4 regions of the Paraburkholderia sp. BL6665CI2N2 genome follow, and region 1 is predicted to be linked to each of the others. Evidence: riboswitches for the same ligand, from Rfam matches in the RefSeq annotation. Region 1 holds a riboswitch; each other region holds the start of a gene.
The links. A riboswitch is a leader RNA that binds a small molecule or an ion and turns the genes downstream of it on or off. The one in region 1 is predicted to bind cobalamin.

Region 1 (5,462 bases):
TCGCGCACGACCGGATCGTTGGTCACGCCTTCGGTGAGCTTTTTCAGCAGCGCGTCGCCGCCCGAGGGTAAATCGGCGAGACGATAACCTTCGTCGCGCAGCATCGACAGAATGCCGACTACCGAGGCCGGTGTATCGAGTCCCACGCCATTGCCGATACGCCCTTCGCTCATCGGATAGTTGGCGAGGATCAGCGCGAGTTTCTTGTCCGCGTTATCGAGTGAACGCAACCGGCACCAGCGGCGGCTCAGTTCGGCGAGAAAACCCACGCGTTCAAGGTCCGGCTGATAACGCACTACGTCGACCTGAGTATGCGCACAGCGGTACGCGAGTCCCTTGAAACTGATCGCGCGCGTGATGATGCGGCCGTCCACTTCCGGCAGCGCGATATGCATGGCGATATCGCGCGAATTGAGACCCTGATTGTCTTTGACCCAATCGTCGCGATTGCCGCCGCTCAGGATCACCTGGAGCACCGGCGCGTCACCGGCGAGCGCGAGCGGCTCGGGGTCGTCGATCGCGGACGCGGCGAACGCGGTCGTATTCAGCACCAGCGCCACCTCGTGCCGCGCGCACAGCGATTGCACGACGTCGCGGCTCATCGCATCTTTCAGCGAGGTAATCGCGATCGGCAGCGGATTCAGACCTTGCGATTCGAGCGCGTCGATCAGCGCGTCGAACACGGCCGTGTTGGCGGCCTGCAGATGCGCCTTGTAGAACAGGATCGCCGCGACCGGCGCTCCCTGTTTCCAGCGCGACTGCCAGTCGGCGATGGTCGGCGTATCGCGCTCGGGATGGTAGAGCGTGGCAGCGGGCAACGCGCGCGGCGGCGCAGGTTCGCGTCCCCAGCCGAAGGCGCGGTGGGCGATACAGCGCAGGAACGCCTCGGCATTTTGCGGGCCGCCTTCGCGCAGATAGCGCCACAGTTGATGGCACAGATCCGCGCTTGCCGTGCTGCGCGCGAGCAGGTTCGGATCCTCCTGCAGATCGCCGGAGAACATCGCGAGCGTCTGCTGCTTGCGCTCGGCGAGCGCCACCACCTGTTCGATGCCGTAAGGCCAATACGCTTCGCCGCCCAGATGATCGACCACCACCACGCGCGCATGCTGCAAGACGTCTTCGAGATAAAAATCCACCGACGCCGGTTGCCGCAAATACGTGACGTTTGCGAGCCGCACGCTCGGGAAGCCTTCGCCCAGCCGCGGGAAGACACTCGCCAGCAGCGACAGCGTGGTGTCGGCGGAGCTGAGCACCACGATATCCGCGGGCTGCTGATCGATCCGGATCACACCTTGCGTGTCGTCGACGAAACCGCCCGGCGTGGTGCGCAGCAGATGCATATGCGCTTACGCCTGTTGCGTTTCGACGCTCGACGGCACGCCCAGCGCCGCGTCGAACGCACGTTGCAACGCCGGCTGATCGAGGTCTTCGCCAATCAGCACGAAGCGGCTCGGGCCGCTTTCGCCGGCCTGCCAGCGTCGATCGAAATAGCTGTCGAAGCGCCGCCCAACGCCTTGAATCACCAGACGCATCGCCGCGCCCGGCAGCGCCGCGAAGCCTTTGACGCGATAGATGGTGTTGGTTTCGACCAGCTGTTGCAGCGCGGCGACCACCGCCTCGCGCGACGACGCATCCGCCTGCACGACCACGGAGTCGAACTCGTCGTGATGGTGGTCGGCGTCGTCGGCGGAGCCGTGGTGATCGTGGCGCAAGTGGATCGTGTCTTCCGACGCCGCTTCGAGGCCCAGCAACGTATGCAGATCGAGCTGGCCCATGTGCGCGCGAACGATCTTCACTTGCGGCGGAATTTCCTCGCGGATCGAAACTTCTACCGCGCTTTGCTGCGCGTCGTCAAGCAAGTCCGTTTTGTTCAGAATCACCAGATCGGCCGCCGACAACTGATCTTCGAACAGTTCGTGCAGCGGCGACTCGTGATCGAGGTTCGGATCGGCCTTGCGCTGCGCATCCACGGCGACCGGATTATCCGCGAACTGGCCGCTTGCCGCAGCCGGGCCGTCCACCACGGTGACCACAGCATCCACGGTGAAGCTGTTCTTGATTTGCGGCCAGTTGAACGCCTGCACCAAGGGCTTCGGCAACGCCAGACCCGACGTCTCGATCAGCACGTGATCGATCTGATCGCGGCGCTCCACGAGCTTTTCCATCACCGGGAAAAACTCTTCCTGCACGGTGCAGCACAAGCAGCCGTTCGCCAGTTCATACAGTTGGCCTTCGGTCTCGACGCCGTTTTCATCGCAACCGATGCCGCAACCCTTGAGGATTTCCCCGTCGATGCCGAGTTCGCCGAATTCGTTGACGATCACCGCGATGCGCTTGCCGCCCGCATGCTGAAGAATATGCCGCAGCAGCGTAGTCTTGCCGCTGCCGAGAAAGCCCGTGACGATGGTGACGGGGATCTTGCGCATTTGAGTTTGCATCGTGAGGTCCATCCGTAGAGTTGCACGTGCATGCCGGCGTGTTTTTAGCGTATGCCGAGGCAAACGGAGCACACGCCCGGCCAGCCACGACCATAACAAAACACGGGGACGAAAGTCGGCGTTGCCGCGACAACAGAAAAACAGAAAGCGGGAATGAGTCATGAACGTAGCGCCGCATCCCCGCGGCGTTCGTCCTTCGTTATCTGGCCGGTATCCGGGCTGGCGAAAGCGCCGCTTCCCCTTCCCGGACGAGTGATTTCTCGCCCAGTGGTGATATGCCGACGCGGCCTTGCGCGTGGACATCGAAGCCGGCTCCGCGGCGCTAACCGACTGCGTTCGACACTGCAGTTAGCACCACATTTCGCTTACCGTTGCGGGGGCAGCACAGGTTGGCCCGATCCATGGCAGGTGAGCACCCTGTTTCCCGTTTAACTGCATGCGCACGAGCGCGCACACGAGCACCAAAGTGCGTGCGAGTGTAGGCCCGCCGCCCGGTGCCGTCAAGGAAACCCCAGGCCGCAAGCGCTTATCGGACGGGGCGCCATGTGCTATCGTATGCGCGCGTTTGGTGCCCGCACATGCATTCGCGTGTGCAGTTAAACGGGAAACAGGCAGCGCGCCATGCGCTTAACCTGTGCTGTCCCCGCAACGGTAAGCGACCTGCGGCGCGATGTTGAATCGACTTGCGCCGCGCATGCGTTTTTTTAAGCCACTGTCCGGCAATTTCCAGCGAATGCGGACGGGAAGGCAAAGCGCGTGAGGCCGCCAGCCCGGATACCGGCCAGACGCGGAGGCGGCGAACCTCAGGGCAACATCGCGCCGCCGGCCGCCGGAATCCGCGAGGGACGGATGCGAAGGCGCTAAAAGCACGACGCAGAGTGTCCGCGTAGGCGAGTTTCGTGTGAAACTCGCTACGAACCACGCATTGCGCCATGCCTGAATCCGTAGCTGCATGACCCCAACGTCCGCCGTCTGGCGACCCTTCGCGCTTTACCCCTTCCCGCTTGTCACGACATGGCGCCCGCCGTGCACGCCGCGATGACCCGCGCCTGGCTGATCGGCGCCGGCCCCGGCGACGTCGAACTCATGACCATCAAGGCCACCCGTGCATTGGCGCAAGCCGACGTGGTGCTGGTCGACGATCTGGTGAACCCCGAGGTGCTGCAGTTCGCGCGCGCTGACGCACTGATCGTCTACGTGGGTAAACGCGGCGGTCATCCGTCCACACCGCAGGAAGGCATCGTCGCGCAGATGCTCGAACATGTGCGGGCCGGGCGTAGCGTCGCGCGTTTGAAAGGCGGCGACCCATTCGTGTTCGGCCGGGGCGGCGAAGAACAGCAGGCACTGCACGCGGCGGGTATCGAGGTGGAGGTCGTCAACGGCATCACGGCGGGAATCGCGGCGCCCGCAGCGATCGGGATTCCGGTCACGCATCGCGATCATGCGCAGGGCGTCGTGTTCGTCACCGGGCACGGCGCGGGCAGCGGCGAGCCCGACTGGGCCGCACTCGCGGCCACGCGCATGACGCTTGTGATCTACATGGGCATGCGGCGACTCAACGATATCGTCGGCGCGCTGCTCGCGGCCGGCATGAGCGCCGACACGCCGTGCGCGGCGATCGAATCGGCCACGCGTCCCGAGCAACGCCACGCGCTGGCGCGGCTTGGTGAATTTGCCGAGACCGTTGCGCGTGCCGGACTTGGGTCGCCGGCGATCGTGGTGATCGGCGGGGTGGCGTCGCTCGCGTTGGCGCGCGAGGCGGCGCATGCGGAACGCGCTGCAACGCCGGTCGCGGACGGAACGGATACGCGATGAAAACGCTGAGCGTCGGCATCGGTTGCCGTTTGCATAGCTCGGCCGAGGAGATCGAAGCCGCGGTGTGCGGCGCGCTCGGCGCACATTCGTTCGACGAAATCCGCACCGTCGCCTCGCTTGATACCAAAGCCCGCGAAGCGGGCCTCCTCGAATTCTGCGCTCGCCATGCGCTGCCGCTGACACTGTTCAGCCTTGAACAGATCGCGGCGATGCCTGTCGCGGTGCCTTCGGCGGCAGTGCGCGAGCATCTCGGCGTGGACGGCGTCTGCGAGCCGTGCGCGCTGCTTGGCACTGTGGCCGACGTCGCAGCCGGGCTCGGTGAATCCGTCATAGGCCATGCGCCTCGCGCCTCGCTCCTCGTGCGCAAAACCGTTTATGCCAGCGTCACCGTGGCGATCGCCTCAACCACCGCTCACGCCGCTCACGCCGAACACCCAGACAACGACACACAGCAACAGGACCTGCCATGAAGACCGACCCCGAATCGCATCAACGCATGACCGAGCGCCGCCGCGAAGGCCACGAGAAAAAACAGGCCCACGCCACCGTCGAAAAAGGCCTGCTGATCGTCAACACCGGCACGGGCAAAGGCAAAACTACTGCCGCATTCGGCATGGCCGTGCGTGTGCTGGGCCACGGCATGCGTCTCGGCGTCGTGCAGTTCATCAAGGGCGCGCTGCACACCTCGGAGCGCGACTTTCTCGGCGCGATCGCCAACTGCGATTTCGTCACGATGGGTGACGGCTACACCTGGAACACCCAGAACCGCGACGCCGATATCGCAACCGCGCGCAAAGGCTGGGACGAAGCGCGCCGCATGATCGAAAGCGGCGAGTACCAGATGGTGATCCTCGACGAGCTGAACACGGTGCTCAAGTACGAATACCTGCCGCTCGACGAAGTTCTGTCGGTAATCGCCGCGCGCGCGCCGATGCTGCATGTGGTGGTGACCGGCCGTCACGCGCCGGACGCGCTGATCGAAGCCGCCGACCTCGTCACCGAAATGCGCATCGTCAAGCATCCGTATCGCGAGCAAGGCGTGAAAGCGCAGCGCGGCGTGGAGTTCTGAGCGATGGCCGCGTGCCCCGCCCTGTTCATCAGCGCGCCTGCTTCAGGTCAAGGCAAGACCACGATCACCGCGGGTCTCGCGCGCTACCATCGGCGGCTGGGGCGACGCGTGCGCGTCTTCAAGATCGGTCCGGACTTTCT
Region 2 (5,462 bases), 3.9 Mb from region 1:
GCTCGAGTGATAGAACAGCACACCGTCGCCGACCTGCATCATGTCGCGCATGAAATTGCGCGCCTGATAGTTGCGCACGCCGGTCCACGGCAATGTGCGATGCGGTGCGTTGGCGAGATGGTCGATGCTTGCTTCGTCCGGTTCGGACTTCATTAGCCAGTAGCGCATGAATCGAATTGAACGTTAAGGGGTTGAAGATGCGGAAGAAATCGGCCAACAAAAAACAGCGCCCAAAGAAAAACGGCACCGAACCGAAGTCCGATGCCGTTCTAAATAAGGTCCCCGCCTTAGCCGCTAGGCCGGCATCCTGAACCGGGGGTTCAGAATTGGTCGCAGTTAGCAACACTTCGGGTACATCAGACAGAGTGACGCGCACACCCGTGCTACAAATTTCCGCAACCGTGCACATGGCATTGGTTCAAGGAATATATGACCTTGGCGAACCAGGCAGGGAAGCTAAACCGATGAAGCTGAAAAACGAACTACCGATTGAACTCAAACGTTTGCTGAATCTTGCACACCTTGTGCTCACACATTCCGTTTGAATCCGCCGCCGATCTCAGGACCGGCAGCACGATAACACATGTACCTTATTGCACGCTGTACTGCTCAATCACAGTACCTAGTTGTTCGTTCATTTGATGCATTGTACGCCGGATTTCTTCAGCGGGAAATGCTTCTCCGTGTCTCACGCTCGATTGCAGTCTAAGCAGTTCCGATGCCAGCGACAGCGCAGCCATGACGGCAATGCGATCCGTGCCGCGCACGTTGCTGTTATTGCGGATCTTCGACATTTCGGCGTCGACGCGTGCAACCGCTTCGAGCAGCGCCGCTTCCGTTTCCGGCGAGCAGGCGAGGCGATAGGGCACGCCGAGAATCGATACTTCGATCTGCTTGGTGGTCATGCATTTTCTCCGTGGCGGGTCACGTCGCTCCCGGCTTCGGCTACTTGCTGAGCCGGCTCGAGCAGATCGAGCTGGTTGTCCGGCTCACTGTGCGCGCGCGCACGCGGCAGCTTCTCGAGGATCGCGTTCAGGCGCACTTGTGCGTCGTCGATCTTCGCCGAAAGCGCGTCGCGCTCCGCCTGCAGCGCGTTACGTTCCTCGCGCAGCATTGCAAGTTCCGTGCGCGTGGCTTCGGCGTCGGCGCGCGATTGCGCGAGTTGCTCTTCGAGCGCGAGTCGCGCCTCATTGTGGCGCTGGCTGATCGCGATCAGCTTGCCGATATTTTGTGAAAGTGTTTCGAGTTCGGTGAGCATCTGCTGCGTCCTCTAAAGACATCGCATTTTAGCGCGGAATGTCGCAGGTTCCGACAATTGTCTCGTTTCGAGACGTAACAACATCGCTTTGTGCAGGCTTTTTATCGACCATATGATGAAAAAGTACTCACGCGTCGGACAAGAGCCTGCACTTAACAGAACACATGGCCTGCGATCTCACCATTCTTGACGGACTCCGAGGCCGCTCCTAAACTGCCCGCACTCTGGTGCCCGCGTGCGGCATTTTTTCAACGGCCCACGCAGTTAAACGGGAAGCAGGGCGCGCGGTTCATCTGGATTCAGCTAAACGCGCCAACCTGCGCTGCCCCCGCAACGGTAAGCGACCACATTCGTCATGCAAGTCGATCCCGCTCGCGAGCTGGAAGTTCAACTCGCGAGTGTGCCACTGCGCGTCTCGCGTGGGAAGGCGGGATCGATGCGTCGCCAGCCCGGATACCGGCCAGAGGGAGAGGCACGTCCCGCGCGAAAATGTTAAATACGCGGGCGCCTCGTTACGCATCGGCCTGCGGGGAAGCGGGCCGCGCACGCTATCCACAGGACGTTCACCCCATGCTGTCCCCCTTCGCCCGCGCGGCGCTGCTCGCCTTTTCGAGCCTGCCGATCGTGGTGCACGCGCAAGCTGCGTCTCCATCTTCTGCTTCATCTGCTTCGTCTTCGTCGGCGGATTCTTCGAGTTCGGTGTCCTCTTCGGCGGTGCTGTCGCCCGTGGTGGTGACCGCGGATCGCGGGCCGCAAGCGCTCGCCGACACGATCCCGCAGACCTCGCTGTTCGATCAGCAGGATATCGCCGACACCACCGCGACCGATTTGCCGGGCCTCCTGCAACTCGCGCCCGGCGCGCAAATCTCGCGCACGGGTGGTCCCGGTTCGACGACGAGCCTCTCCTTGCGCGGCGCGTCCTCGACGCAATCGCTGCTGCTGATCGACGGCGTGCGCGTCGATTCGGTGAGTCTGGGTGCCCCGCAACTCGCGCAGATTCCACTCGACCAGATCGATCACGTGGAGGTGGTAAACGGCAACGTGTCGGCGTTATACGGCTCGGGCGCGATCGGCGGTGTGGTGCAGGTGTTCACGAAAAGCGGCGGCGATCACCCGCCGCGTTTCAATTTTTCGCTCGGCTACGGCAGCTATCACACGCAGACGCAGCAGGCGGGCGTGAACGGCGCATTGGACCAGGACGGCAATACCACCTTCAGCATTTCGCTAGCGCGTTCGAAGGACGACGGCTTCTCGTCGCTGAACACGAAGGAGGCGCCCAGCGCCAATCCGAACGCGAACGGTTATCTGAACGAGAGCGTCTCGGCTTCGCTGCGCCACAAGTTCAACGACAAATGGGACGCCGGCGCCAGCTACTTGCAGTCGAACGGCAACAACAGCTACGACAACGCGTACGGCGTGCCGACCGATCTGAACAACCTGTATAGCAAGGTGCGCCAGGTCTCGGTGTTCGCGAACGGCAAGCTGGCCGACTGGTGGACCACGCACTTCATCGTCGCCGAAGGCGACGACCGCAGCGTGTCGAACACCAACGGCGTGTACAACGGCCGCTTCGATACCGACAATCGCCAATACACATGGCAGAACGATTTCGCGCTGGCCGCGCAGCAGAAACTGCAGGTCGGTTATGAGCATCTCGATCAAAGCCTCGATTCGGACACGTTCGCGGCGCCGGACCGTCATGTGGATTCGGGCTTCGCCGGCTATACGGGACGCTTCGGGCGCAACCAGTTTCAGGCCAACGTTCGGCGCGACCAGTATTCCGATTTCGGCGGAGCGAACAGTTACTATCTCGGCTACGGTTTCGACATCACCGGCCATTGGAAGGTGACCGCAAGCTATTCGGATTCGTTTCGCGCGCCGAGCTTCGACGATCTGTACTATCCGATCAGCGGCAATCCGTCTATCCAGCCGGAGCGCAGCCATTCGATCGAAGCCGCGCTGCAGTACGCATCGAATGCGCTCGGCGTGATGCGCCTTTCCGCATTCCAGACGCGCTATTCGAATCTGATTAACTACGAGCAGGTGACGCCCGGCATCTATCTGGCCGAGAACGTCGGGCATGCGAAGGTGCAGGGCATCGAAGGATCGTGGAGCGGCCATGTCGGCAAGACGGACGTGCGCGCGTCGCTGACGCTGCAAAATCCCGTCGACCTCGACAACGATGCCGACCTCGTGCGGCGCGCCCGGCGCTTCGGGGCGCTGACGGTGAACCGCAGCATCGCCGGGTGGCGGGTGGGCGGCGAGTGGATCGTGAGCGGCCCGAGCAACGACAGCAGCGGCAAGCTGGGCGGCTATGGCGTGGTGAATCTGTCGGCGCGCTACAACATCACGAAAGCATGGTACGTGGCCGCGCAAATCCAGAATCTGTTGGACAAGGACTATGAAACGGCCTACTCGTATAACTCGCCACGGCGTGGTGCGTATCTCACGGTTGGTTGGCAGCAGCAGTGATGGTTACGCCTCCTCGTTGAGTTCGCGCGGATGAATCGCCATTCGGGTTCGATGCCCGCGACACTGCGCGTGATGAGCGCGAAGCGCGCGGCCGCGATCTGGCTGGCGCTCGCCCTGATTGCGCTGGCGGTGCTGATGGCGTCGCTCGCGCTTGGCAGCGTATCGCTCGCGCCAATGCGTGTGCTGGCGGCGCTGATGCCGTCGCATGCGCCGTCTGTCGGCACCGCCGACCTGACTGCGGAAATCGTCCGCACGCTGCGTCTGCCGCGCGCGGTAGCCGGCTTCGCCTGCGGCGCGCTGCTCGCGTTGGCCGGCGCGTTGCTGCAGGTGCTGTTGCGCAATCCGCTGGCCGAGCCCTACGTATTGGGCGTATCGGGCGGTGCGGCGAGCTTCGCGCTGGTCGCGATGATCGCCGGTTGCGCATGGTGGATTGTCGACGCAAGCGCATTCGCCGGCGCGTTCGTGTCGATCCTGCTGGTGCTCGGCCTCGCGCGCCGCGAGTTGTGGCGCGGCGAACCGCAGGACACGTCGCCGCGTTTGCTGCTGACCGGCGCGGTGATCGCAGCGGGCTGGGGCGCGCTGATAACTTTGCTGCTCAATCTCGCGCCCGATAACCGCTTGCGCGGCATGCTGTTCTGGCTGACTGGCGACCTCAACGGCGGCGCGATGCCGTGGACGGCGCTCATCGCGCTCGTCATCGTGCTGGTTGCGATCGTGCCCGCCGCACCGCGTCTGAATGTGCTGCTGCGTGGCGACGCCGCCGCGCAGGCATTAGGCGTCGCGGTGATGCCGCTGCGATTGCGGGTATATCTGGTGGCTTCGCTCGCCGCGGCCGCGGCGGTGACGACGGCGGGCACCATCGGCTTTGTCGGACTGGTCGTGCCGCACATGCTGCGGCTCGCGTTCGGCAACGATCAGCGCATGCTGCTGCCGGCCGCCGCACTCGGCGGCGGCGTCGCGGTGATGGGCGCGGACCTGATCGCGCGCACCGTGATCGCGCCGGCGCAGTTGCCGGTCGGCGTGATCACGTCGATCATCGGTGTGCCGGTGTTTCTGTGGATGCTGCTGCGCAGGCGCCGATGATGCAAACCCGTCACGCTCCTTCTCATGAAGCGACCCTCAGCGCGCAACGTCTGACCTTGCGCGTCGGCGCGCGCACTTTGCTCGACGCCTTCACGCATACCTTCTACGCCGGCGAGATCTGGTGTATCGCCGGCCCGAACGGCGCGGGCAAGACGACTTTGCTCTCCACGCTCGCGGGTTTGCTGCAACCGTGCGCGGGACATGTCGAACTCGATGGCGTGCGCCTCGCCGACTGGCCGCCAATGCCGCTCGCGCAACGCCGCGCGCTGATGCCGCAAAGCGCGCCCGACGCGTTCAGCGCGAGCGTGCTCGATATCGTGATGCTGAACCGCTTCCCGCATCTCAGCGGCTGGGGCTGGGAACGCGAAGCCGATCGCGAAGCGGCGCACGCGGCGCTGGATCTGTTGGGACTCGCCGCATTCGCCGCGCGCGATGTGCTGTCGCTCTCGGGCGGCGAGCGGCAACGCGTGGCGCTGGCGGCGGTGCTGTGCCAGGACGCGCCGTTGCTGTTGCTCGACGAACCGTTGTCGCATCTCGATCTGCATCATCAGATCGACTGCCTCGAAGCGCTGGCCGCGTGGACGCGCGAGCCTCGGCGTACAGTGATGTTTTCATGCCACGACCTGAACCTCGCGCGCCGTTTCGCGAC
Region 3 (5,462 bases), 640 kb from region 1:
GAGTTTCATCACGACGGCGGCGTCGGCATCGGCGAGACGGCGGCGCAACTCGTCTTCGGGCAATACGCCCGAGAGCACCGACAAGCTCTGATTGCGATACACCAACGGCGCGCCGAGCACGGCGGCGCCGCCGAGCATCGAGCACACGCCCGGCACGACTTCGCTTTCGTAGCGCGCGGCGAGCCGGTCGTGCAGGTACATGTAGGAGCCGTAGAAGAACGGGTCGCCTTCGCAGATCACGGCGACGTCGCGGCCCGCGTCGAGGTGCATGGCGACGACTTGCGCGGCGGTGTCGTAGAAGTCGGCGATGATCGCTTCATAGGAAAGCGGCGGTTCGAGCGCTTCGGTGGTCATGGGATAAACGAGCGGCAGATGCTGCTGGGCATCGTGCAAATGCGCTTCGATGATGCTGAACGCGTTGCCTTTCTTGCCCTTCGCGACAAAGTACGCGACCACCGGCGACGCCTTCAGCAAGCGCAGCGCCTTCAGCGTGATGAGTTCCGGGTCGCCGGGGCCGACGCCGAGGCCGAACAAACGTCCTTGCGCCGTCATTTATTCGACCTCCGTGGCGAGCGCGTTCACGGCGGCCGCCGCCATCGCGCTGCCGCCGCGCCGGCCATGTACCACCACGTAGGGCACGCCGCGGCTGTCGTCCGCGAGCATGGCTTTCGATTCGGCCGCGCCGACAAAACCCACTGGAAAGCCGAGAATCAGCGCGGGTTTGGGCGCACCGGCGTCGAGCATATCGAGCAGATGAAACAGGGCGGTCGGCGCATTGCCGATCACGACCACGCCGCCCGCCAGCTGCGGCCGCCACAATTCGAGCGCCGCCGCCGAGCGCGTATTGCCGAGTTCACGTGCGAGCGACGGCACGTCTGGATGCGTCAGCGTGCAGATGACCTCGTTGTTCGCCGGCAGCCGCGCGCGCGTGATGCCTTGCGCGACCATGCCGGCATCGCACAGGATCGGCGCGCCTTGCGCGAGCGCCGCGCGGCCCGCCGCGTCCGCGCCCGCGGAAAATTGCAGATCGTCGATCACATCCACCATGCCGCATGCGTGGATCACGCGCACCGCGAGTTTTTCAAGGTCGGCGGGAATGCGCGACAAGTCGGCCTCCGCACGGATCGTCGCGAAGGATTGGCGATAGATCTCCTGACCGTCGCGAATGTAATCAAGCATCGGTGTCACTCCGGGCGAGGCGTTCGAGCATGTCGGCGGCCTCGCCGATCGTCAGTTGGCGCGCGACGCACTGGCCGAAGCCGGGCCGGCCGTCGCGCCGATAAAGGTCGTAGAGGCCGGGCGCGGCGGCGAGCAGCGTGAACGGCGCGCAATGCGCGGCGGCGCACGAGCGCGAGCAGCCGCTCAGATGCACGTCCACGCCGGCGGGCAGCCGAGCCGCGAGGCGCAACGCGTCGTTCTTGGTGTCGGCGAGGCCCTTCACGCAGCCGCCCGATCCGGCGCACGCGATCAGGTGCGTAATCGCGTGTGCGGGATCGCAGGCGAGACCGAGGGCGTTCAGGCCGGACAACACGGTCGGAACGGCATGCGTGGCGATGTCGGGTAACAGCACGCTTTGCCAGGGTGTGAGGTGAAGCGTGGCGTTGCCGTGCTGTTGCGACAGCGTGGCGAGTCCCGTTAGCGTGTCTGCGTCGAGACGTCCCAGCGGTGGCTGGCCGCCGACGTGCCACGCTCCGGGCTCGCGTTGGGCGTGGGCGCCGAGGCGAAGGTTGGCGTCGGCTGGTGTAGCGCGATGCCAGTTCGCGAGCTTCGCGTTTCGCGTCAGTGGGAAGTCGAGGTATTGCTCGGCGTGATGCAGCACCGCGTCGACGGAATGCGCGGTTAGCAGGTGGCGCATGCGTGTGGCGTCGGCGGCGGCGAGGTCGAGGAATGTCAGGAGTAGCGCGCGTACTAGGGCCGCGACTTGTGCAGGCATGATTGCGGCTAGAGCCCCTGTGTTGTTCACGCCCGGTTTTGCAAGCGCGGTGCTTTGGCTTTGCGTAAGCGCGCCGGCGTAGGCGCTCACAGGCGGACAACCCGCCAACCCGAACACGAACCGCACGCCGTCCACCTCCTGCGACGCCGCGAGCCACACGTCGTGCGGATGGTCCACTCTCGCGAGCCGTTCGCCGCCGTCCAGCAACAGTGCGAATTTTGGCGACAGCGCCGCGAAACGCGCTTCGCTTTGCAGCATCATGAGCAATTCGGCGCACAGCGGGCGCGTGTCGAATAGCGCGAACGGATCGCGTCCGGCAGCGGGGCTGATCATGACGTTGCGGACGTCGTCGGCGGCGGTCGCGGCGGAGAGTGCGTGGGCAGTGCCCAATCGCTGCGCTGCTGCGGCCGGGGCTTTCGAGGCCCGTTCATTCATTGCGTTCGCGGGTTCGGTATCTGTAGCGCTCTGCGCCGTCGCGTTCGCCGTTTCGACGTCCGCAGGGCTCTCTGCCTTTATGTTCGCGGCTCCGGCATCTGTAGCGCTCTCCGCCTCTGCGTTCACGGCGCTGGCGGCAACTGCATTCACAGCGTTGACAGCCGCCGTCGTGTCCGCACGGCCCGCCACGCCGTTCGCCGGCATCGGCCCAAGACCCGCGTCGATCAAAGCCGCGATCAACGCCGCCTCTTCACCGCGCCTCACGCCGCGCACCTGCACATTCGCGCGATTGGTCAACTCGATCACCCCGGCCGCGTGCCGCGCGCTAGCCTCCGCGATCGCCCGAGCCTGCGCCGCGCTCAATTCGCCGCCGGGCAGTTTGATCCGGCAAATCCCGCCGTCGCGCGCGGCGACGATGCGCAGCAGCCCCGGACACGCCGAGGGCCGCAGCGTGCCGGCTGCGTCGGATAAAACGGTGGAGGGCGTTGCTTGATTCAAGACGGACACCGGGTTTAGCGTCGCGCGACAGCCCGAGCATGCCGTGAGGCGGGCATGGCTGCGGCATCGGTACACCCCGCCCGATGTTGGCTGGCACGAACAGTCTCGCCGGCAGGTCTCCTGGCTGGCAGGTCATGGTCCGCCGCGGCCTTCCCGGTCGAACCAGTGGCGTGGAGCGCAGGCGGACTCGCTGCATACAGTTGCGGGGGCAGCCACAGTGGCACTGTGTTCCCTCTTCGGCCCCGAAGGGCACCGGCGGCTGTATTATGCCTTTTTTCGAACAGCACAACGAGGCTGGACGCTTTGATCGGCGTGGCACAGCGCATTATTTGAAGACACAGAATGAGGATGGATGCATGCCCGCGTGGCTGACGGTGGTGGGCATAGGCGACGACGGCTTCGCCGGTTTGGGGCGGCCCGCGCGGCGTGCCTTGCTGGAAGCGTCGGTGGTGTACGGCGGCGAACGTCATCTGGCGATGCTGCCCGCGCGTCTCGCCGCGCGCCGTGCCGCCTGGCCGCGTCCGTTCGATCTCGCACCCTTGCTGGCCGAGCGCGGCGCAGCCGTGTGCGTGCTGGCGAGCGGCGATCCGATGCTGTTCGGCGTCGGCGCGACACTCGCGCGGCAATTGCCGGCGGGAGAATTGCGGGTGCTGCCGGCGCCGTCGTCGTTGTCGCTGGCGGCCGCGCGGCTCGGCTGGCCGTTGCAGGACGTCGCGACGGTGTCGCTGGTGGGGCGGCCGTTGCCCGCACTGAACGCGCATCTGCATGACGGCGCGCGCATGTTCGTGCTCAGCGCGGACGGGCGCACGCCCGCGGCGCTCGCGGCATTGCTGAACGCACGAGGTTACGGGGCGACCCGCATGAGTGTGCTGGAACACCTGGGCGGCGAGCTGGAGCGGCGCATCGACGGCCGCGCGGATCAGTGGTCCGCGGGCGAGGTGGCCGCGCTGAACCTGATCGCGCTCGACTGCCGTGCCACTGAAGGCGCGCCGCGTCTGCCGCTGAGCTGCGGTTTGCCCGACGACGCGTTTCGTCACGACGGCCAGTTGACCAAGCGGGACGTGCGCGCGATCACGCTCGCGCGCCTCGCGCCGACGCCCGGCGAATTGCTGTGGGATGTAGGCGCGGGCAGCGGCTCGATCGGCATCGAATGGATGCGCGCGCATGCCACCTGCCGCGCGATTGCGATCGAAGGGCACGCGGAACGGCAACGTTTCATCGAACACAATCGCGATACGTTGGGTGTGCCGGGGCTGCAACTCGTCGCGGGGCGCGCGCCTGAGGCGCTGCAGGGGTTGCCGGTGCCGGATGCCGTGTTCGTCGGCGGCGGCGTGACCGTGCCGGGCGTGCTGGAGGCATGCTGGGCTGGTCTGCGCGAAGGCGGGCGGCTGGTCGCCAATGCGGTCACGTTGCAAGGCGAGGCGGCGTTAATGGCGTGGCGCGAGCGGCATGGCGGGACGTTGACACGGATCGCATTGGCGGACGCGCAACCGCTTGGCGGGTTCGACACGTGGCGGCGGGCGTTGCCGATCACGCTGCTGGAGGTGACGAAGCCGGTGAGCGGCGAGGGCGTGAGCCTCGTGGGAACCGAAACCGTGGCTAACGCGACGAATGCGACGGATGTGCCGAATGCCAGGCGTGCTGCAAGTGCCGGAAGCGGTATGAGCGCCACGAATGTCACCAACACGACCAACTCGACGAAAGCGACGAACACCGGCGCCACCCCCACCGACCCATCGCCCGAACCCTGATGCGCGAAGAATCCCCCGAACAACCCGCGCCGCTGCGTAGCGGCTACACGACCGGCAGTTGCGCCACCGCGACGTCGCTGGCGGCGGCGCGTCTGTTGCTCGCGGGTGTCGTCAGCGAAGTGGCGGAGATCGTGTTGCCGAAGGGGCAGCATGTGCCGATGCCGCTGGTGTTCTGCCGCCTGATCGGCAATGGCGATGAAGGCGCGGAAGCCGGCACGATCAAGGACGCCGGCGACGATCCCGACGTCACGCACGGCGCCGTCGTTTTCGCGCGCGTGCGCCTCGTCGCCGAAGCGGGCGTGATATTTCGCGCGGGGCCGGGCGTCGGCACGGTGACGCGCGCGGGGCTGACGCTGCCGGTCGGCGAACCCGCCATCAACCCGGTGCCGCGCAGAATGATGACCGAGCATCTGGCCGAACTCGCGGCGGAGCATGCGTACGGCGGCGGCTTCGAAGTGACGATCGGCGTGGAAGGCGGCGAAGCGCTCGCGCTGAAAACGATGAACCCGCGTCTCGGCATTCTTGGCGGGTTGTCGATCCTCGGCACCACCGGCATCGTGCGTCCATTTTCGTGTTCGGCGTATATCGCGTCGATTCATCAGGGGATCGACGTCGCGCGCGCCAACGGCTATACCCATCTCGCCGCCTGCACCGGCAACGCGAGCGAGGACGCGATGCGCGCGCACTACGGCCTGCCGGATATCGCGTTGATCGAGATGGGCGACTTCGTCGGCGCGGTGCTCAAGCATATGAAGCGCGCGCCGGTCGAGCGCCTGAGCGTGTGCGGCGGCTTCGGCAAGCTCAGCAAGCTGGCGGCGGGTCATCTCGATCTGCATAGCCGCAAT
Region 4 (5,462 bases), 2.5 Mb from region 1:
ATCGTTTGACCTCTTCCCCGAGTTTTTTCAATCATCGGGGATAGTCGTTCGATAGTCAGCAGGACTATTTCGCAATAACGCTGGGAAATGTCAGCGGCGTCCAGTTGCATTGACGGTTATCCACCCGGTCCTGAGCATGTTATGTATCGTGCATCAACACGGGCCACCGGGCTGGCGTCGGCGCAGGCATAAAAAAGCTTGCGACGGGCGCGGGCAACGCGAGCGCGTCTGCAGATCAGGAGGGGAATTGTGCCGACATGCAGAATCAATGAGAGGGTCGTGTACGCAGCCGTGACATCGGACAAATCCGGGAACGCGCAGCAAGCGACAAGATAAAAAAGGGCGACCGGAGTCGCTCTGAATGGTCACGCAAAACACCTGCCCTGTCCCAATGATGCGGACAACCGGAGGCCGTGTGCCAGCAACCAGGTTGTTAAATTCGAACGGAACAGATGTTTGTAGCTCTTGAGCGTCGCGGGCGAATTTATCCACAGAAATTGTTCGCAAGCCTGTGGATAACCACCCCACAACCGCCCCAACTCCTTGACGCATAACCCATCTTGACCACTGCGCGCAAACTGCGGAGAGCGAAGCACGGCGAGCAAACCGCCGAGCGCAACCGCCGAAGCGGCCGCACTCGTCATGCAAATCAAGCCGACTTCACCGCCGGCCGCCCCGCCACCCGCATCGACGCAATCCGCTCGACCAGCGCGCCGAACAGCAGCCCGATCGTCGCCCACATAATCGCTTGCATACCGAGCGCCGCGACGCGGAATTTCCACAGCAGCACCGCCGGGAAAGCCTCCGGCACTTCGTTGATCGCGGGCATCGACAACTGCACCGCAGCGATGATCACGATGAACACCACCGCCCCCACGATCGAGCCGTTCCACGCGCCAAGTTTCATCGCCGCACGGCGCCGCACCTTGAGCGAGAACACCATCGCCACCAGCGAGATCGCAATCATCAGGAAGAACAGCCCCGTGCGCGTCCCAATCGTCTCAGGGTCGCCGACCGAGGGCGGGTTCGCCGGATACTTCAGATTCGGCACGATCGCGAGCGCAATGAACGCGCCAAGCGCAAGCCATGCGGACAACGCGCGCGGGCTCAACGCGCCCACTCGCCCATAAGCGTAAGCGAACACCAGCGAGAACAGGCCGCCGAATGCCGCGCCGTAAGTCAGCACGCCAGTCAACAAGCCGATACCCCGCTGTGTATCGCGGCTTACCATCTCAGGCTCGGGCGCCTCGCCTTTCGCGGCGTCCGCCTTTTCTTCGAATGAAATCGCCTGATTGACCTGCGGCTCGCCCACTACCCGGGCGAAGCCGAACGTGAGAAGTCCCGCGGCGATGCCTGCAAGCATCCCGCGTACCAATAATTTACCCACCATGGTCGACTCCGTTAGTGGCAGGGAAAGCCGAGCAGATGGCGGCCGTCGTGCACGAACTCATGCACGTACATGCCCGGCACCAGCGAGGTGGCACCCTGTTCCGCACCCACGAAGTAAAGCGCGAGCAACAACAGCAAACCGCCGAACACGACCCAAGGCAACAACTCGCGCAGCGGAATCGGCGTGGGTTGGGCCACGGGCTGGTTGGCGGGATCGAAAACAGCTTCGGTCATGATGGACATCTCCTGGGGTAACGCGCCCCGATAGTCATTGCAGAGGATTGGTGCGAAGCTCAGGTCTGGCTTTCGGCTTGTGCTGCCGATTACAGTGGCGCGACCGCGCCGGGCTCTCACCGGCTTCCGCGCTTCGCAGTCCCGCTATTCTACGCGCTAAACTTGGGCACCCGGCAACGCAAAACACACGTTTCATGCCGTCGGCGTTCGGCTTCGGGGCGTGGCTTGATAGGACAAGAACAGAATGGATACAAGGCTGTTACTGGTCAGCCACGCATCGACCGCCGCCCAGCGCGCAGGCCGTTTTCCCGCCGACGACCCGCTCGACGCCCGCGGCCTCGCCGAAGCCCAAACCCACGCCGCACGCTTGCGCCTGGCGATCGCGGAAGAGTCACCGGCTTTCGTCAGCCCGGCCGCCTGCGCGCGGCAAACGGCGACGGCGCTAGGCCTCGCGGCATCGGTCGACGCCGGTCTGGCGGATCTGAACTACGGCACATGGCAAGGACGGCGGCTCGCCGACCTCGCAGCCGAAGCGCCGCAAGACGTCGCCGCATGGACGCGCGATCCGGACGCCGCGCCTCACGGCGGCGAGTCGTTCGGTCAACTCGTGAAACGGGTAGGAGAATGGCTCGAAGCGTTGTTAGACGGCGAGACCGATCGCGCATCGAGCAACGTGATCGCCGTCACCCACGCGCCGGTACTGCGGGCAGCGATCGTGTATGCGCTCGGGGCATCGCCCGTCGTATTTCCGCGCATTGAAATCGCACCGCTTTCGATCATCGAGTTGCGGCACTCGTCGCGCGGCTGGACATGGTGGCCGGCGTCACACTAGTGGCGCTTGCTCGGCGGCTTACTTACCCGACACCACCAGACGCAGCTTGTTCGACCCGGTCGGCGTCAGCGTGATATCGGTCCGCTTACCCTTCGCGCCCAGATAAAAGTGCTGACGTCCCGGCGAATTCTGATCGTGCGTCGCGTCGGGCAGACACGATGCGACGTCCGCCGCGACAGCTTGCAGCGCGTCGGCATTCGAGCCGGCGTCGTGATGCGGCGTCCACGTGCATTGATAGGCGCCGTGACTCGCCGAACATTGCGCGTCGTCGCCGTAAGGCTGCGCGACGCCCTTGCCGTCGTCCGACGTCAATGAGGCGAGCCCGCCAGGGGCCGCGGCAACGATCCGCTTCAGGGATGTGCAAGGGCTAGGCGCATCGTCGGCATACGCACCGCCGGTCAGCAAAACGCCCAGCGACGCAGCGGCGAGCGCGTTGGCAAGCAATCGGGTTCTGTTCATGTCGGCGCGGTCCTTGAAGTCACTCGCAGGTACCAGCGCGGTAGCACGCTTCATGCCCATGAGCGCTGACTAGTCAAGACCGCGCTTCAGTCACCATCATTACAGTCCAGTACCGAACAAAGCCGCCAGCCCCTGCGCCGACCCGAAAATCCCTTTGGCATCGTGTCCGACACCATCGATCACAAACGTCCGATGCTTCGCCAATCCTTCGGGATGCCGCAACGCCATATAGCGCGCATAAGCCAGCCCGCGCCCGAGCCGGTGTTCACCTTGCGCCAGCGCGGCGCACGAGCGGTCGAGCGCCGGGTGCTGTGGATCGCAATCCGCGCCGCCGAGCAGCGCGGTCACGTCACGCTGCGCGTAACGCGCTTCGAGCGTGGCCGCTGAAGCCGCGTCGCGAGAGTAAGCGGGCAAATCCTCGAGCCCATACTTCCAGCGATTGAACGACGGACACCTCGCCCGATCGAACGCCGCAAACTCGCCGGACACAGCGGACGCAACCGACCCAACCGGCCGCATTGCATCAAAGTACACATACGACGAAGGATTCGCGACCACATAGCGCAGCGCGATACCGCGCGCCGCGAGCGACGCCTCGTCTCGCGCTACTACCGCGTAGCGCTGCACGACCTGCGCGCCGCCCGAGTGTCCCGCGATCACCACCTCGGCGAGCGACGCGAACTGCTCGCGCGACGCCAGCGTGTCCACAATCGCGTCGAGCACGTCGAACGAACTGATCGGCGCGGGACCTTCGGCGTTCTCGCCGGCCATCCAGCTCGTCCAGTCCCAATGCAACGTGGACGGCGGCAGCTCATGCGCGTCGACATCCGCGGTCGCGAGAAATTGCGGCACGATCAGCAGCGTATCGGCCGCGCTGCCGCCGGCAAGCGCGCACGAACGCTGCGCGAGTTCGAAATACGTGTCGCCGTTGCGCAAGCGGCCATGAATCAGAATCACGGCGCGTTGGACATCACGCGTCGGCGCGAGCCAATCGCCATTGGAAAACACCGGCACGGTGCCGCTGCCGGCTCGCGTCGTGACGCTCAGATGCCGGTTCGCAACGACCGCGACCGGATGTTCATTCGGCGCGCGTTCGTCGTCTGTGATGAAAGGCTGGGTCATGCGTTAGGCTCGTGGTCAATCAATGAGTGGCGGGTCTAGCCGCCGCGCCGCTCGACATGCGTCCGGCGCGCGTGAAGTACACCATCGCGAGCGACACGAAGCCGGCAAAAATCAGGTAAAACGCGGGCGTGAGGCTGCTGCCGGTCACGCGCGTCAAGCCGGTGATGGTGAGCGGCGCCATGCCGCCGAACAGCGTCACCGCAATGTTGTACGACAGCGCCACGCCCGCCGAACGGCTGCGCACGGGGAACAAGGTCGCGAGCATGCCGGGATGCGCGCCGGACATCGCGGCGAGGAACAGCGTCGCGATCATCTGCGCGATGAACAAATGCCCCGGCGTCGGATTCGTCACGACGAAGTGATAAAGCGGATACACGCAGACCATCCACGCGATCACGATGGGATAGAACAGCCGGTATGCGCCATAACGATCGGCGAGCTTGCCGGACAGCGGAAACAGAAACAGATTCAGCACACCGGACACGAACGCGCCGAGCAACGCGGTGGACAGCGGCAAATGCAATTGCCGTTCGACATACACCGAGAGATAGGAATGCCAGACATAATTAGTCGCCGCCCCGACGATGATCACACCCATCGCGCAGATCGCCGCGTCGCCGTTATCGCGGAAGAACTGGCGGATCGTGACGCGCGGCGGTTTCTCCTTGTGTTCGAGCAGCCGCTCGAACTCCGGTGACTCGGCTACGCGATGCCGGATATAGAAGCCGAACGGCCCCGCCAGCGCGCCGAACAGAAACGGCAAACGCCAGCCCCACGTCACCAGTTGCTCATGCGTGAACTGCGTGGTCAGCAGATAGCCGACGCCGGACGACAGCAGCAACGCGAACGCCTGCGCCGACATGTTGAAGCTGCCGTAAAACATCTTCTTGTGCGGCGGCGCGTACTCGACCAGCATCGCGGAAGCCGTCGCAAACTGTCCGCCCACGGATAGCCCTTGCAACAAGCGAGCAAGCACCACCAACAGCGGCGCAGCGATGCCGATGCTCGCATAGCCTGGCGTGAGACCCATCAGCAACGTGCTAGCCGCCATCGAAATGATCAGCAGCGAGAGCGCCTTGCGTCGCCCCGCGCGGTCCGAGTAGATACCGAGCAGAATGCCGCCGATCGGCCGCACGATAAAACCGACGGCAAACGTCGCAAGCGTCAGCATGATCGACACGAAACCGCTGCCGCCGGGAAAGAACACCTGCGCGATGATCTTCGCGAAGTAGCCGTAGATCAGAAAGTCGAACCACTCGAGTCCATTGCCGAGCACGGAGGCGAAGATCGCGCGCCGCACCATCGACGGACTCAAGGCGTTCGCCGCATCGGCTCCAGCCGCGACACCGTCGCGCTGATTGAAGGTCGCTTCGCTCATTGCCCGCATCCCGGAGTGTCGAATATTGCTGACAGCGCGCATACCGAC

Region 2: linked by a shared signal. The riboswitch ahead of B0G81_RS29840 (TonB-dependent receptor) and the one ahead of cobA (uroporphyrinogen-III C-methyltransferase) in region 1 are both predicted to bind cobalamin.
Region 3: linked by a shared signal. The riboswitch ahead of cobG (precorrin-3B synthase) and the one ahead of cobA (uroporphyrinogen-III C-methyltransferase) in region 1 are both predicted to bind cobalamin.
Region 4: linked by a shared signal. The riboswitch ahead of B0G81_RS00995 (CbtB-domain containing protein) and the one ahead of cobA (uroporphyrinogen-III C-methyltransferase) in region 1 are both predicted to bind cobalamin.

What each region holds. Positions count from the first base shown of each region.
Region 1 is NZ_SORC01000001.1:2,730,791-2,736,252, forward strand. Features, by position in the region: gene cobN (cobaltochelatase subunit CobN) at 1-1,340, opposite strand, end outside; gene cobW (cobalamin biosynthesis protein CobW) at 1,347-2,438, opposite strand; cobalamin riboswitch at 2,626-2,919, opposite strand; cobalamin riboswitch at 2,988-3,239, shown strand; gene cobA (uroporphyrinogen-III C-methyltransferase) at 3,477-4,253, shown strand; gene B0G81_RS12160 (cobalamin biosynthesis protein) at 4,250-4,723, shown strand; gene cobO (cob(I)yrinic acid a,c-diamide adenosyltransferase) at 4,720-5,322, shown strand; gene B0G81_RS12170 (cobyrinate a,c-diamide synthase) at 5,326-5,462, shown strand, end outside.
Region 2 is NZ_SORC01000001.1:6,646,796-6,652,257, forward strand. Features, by position in the region: gene B0G81_RS29820 (EVE domain-containing protein) at 1-168, opposite strand, end outside; RNA gene ssrS (6S RNA) at 276-457, opposite strand; gene B0G81_RS29830 (cell division protein ZapA) at 591-905, opposite strand; gene B0G81_RS29835 (ATPase) at 902-1,258, opposite strand; cobalamin riboswitch at 1,467-1,738, shown strand; gene B0G81_RS29840 (TonB-dependent receptor) at 1,829-3,730, shown strand; gene B0G81_RS29845 (iron ABC transporter permease) at 3,761-4,813, shown strand; gene B0G81_RS29850 (ABC transporter ATP-binding protein) at 4,813-5,462, shown strand, end outside.
Region 3 is NZ_SORC01000001.1:2,095,317-2,100,778, forward strand. Features, by position in the region: gene B0G81_RS09380 (precorrin-2 C(20)-methyltransferase) at 1-552, opposite strand, end outside; gene B0G81_RS09385 (precorrin-8X methylmutase) at 553-1,179, opposite strand; gene cobG (precorrin-3B synthase) at 1,172-2,875, opposite strand; cobalamin riboswitch at 2,959-3,138, opposite strand; gene cbiE (precorrin-6y C5,15-methyltransferase (decarboxylating) subunit CbiE) at 3,223-4,617, shown strand; gene B0G81_RS09400 (cobalt-precorrin-5B (C(1))-methyltransferase) at 4,617-5,462, shown strand, end outside.
Region 4 is NZ_SORC01000001.1:221,980-227,441, forward strand. Features, by position in the region: gene B0G81_RS00990 (CbtA family protein) at 650-1,390, opposite strand; gene B0G81_RS00995 (CbtB-domain containing protein) at 1,402-1,623, opposite strand; adenosylcobalamin (AdoCbl) riboswitch at 1,626-1,779, opposite strand; gene B0G81_RS01000 (histidine phosphatase family protein) at 1,868-2,455, shown strand; gene B0G81_RS01005 (hypothetical protein) at 2,474-2,914, opposite strand; gene B0G81_RS01010 (alpha/beta fold hydrolase) at 3,014-4,036, opposite strand; gene B0G81_RS01015 (MFS transporter) at 4,056-5,414, opposite strand; gene B0G81_RS01020 (alpha/beta hydrolase) at 5,411-5,462, opposite strand, start outside.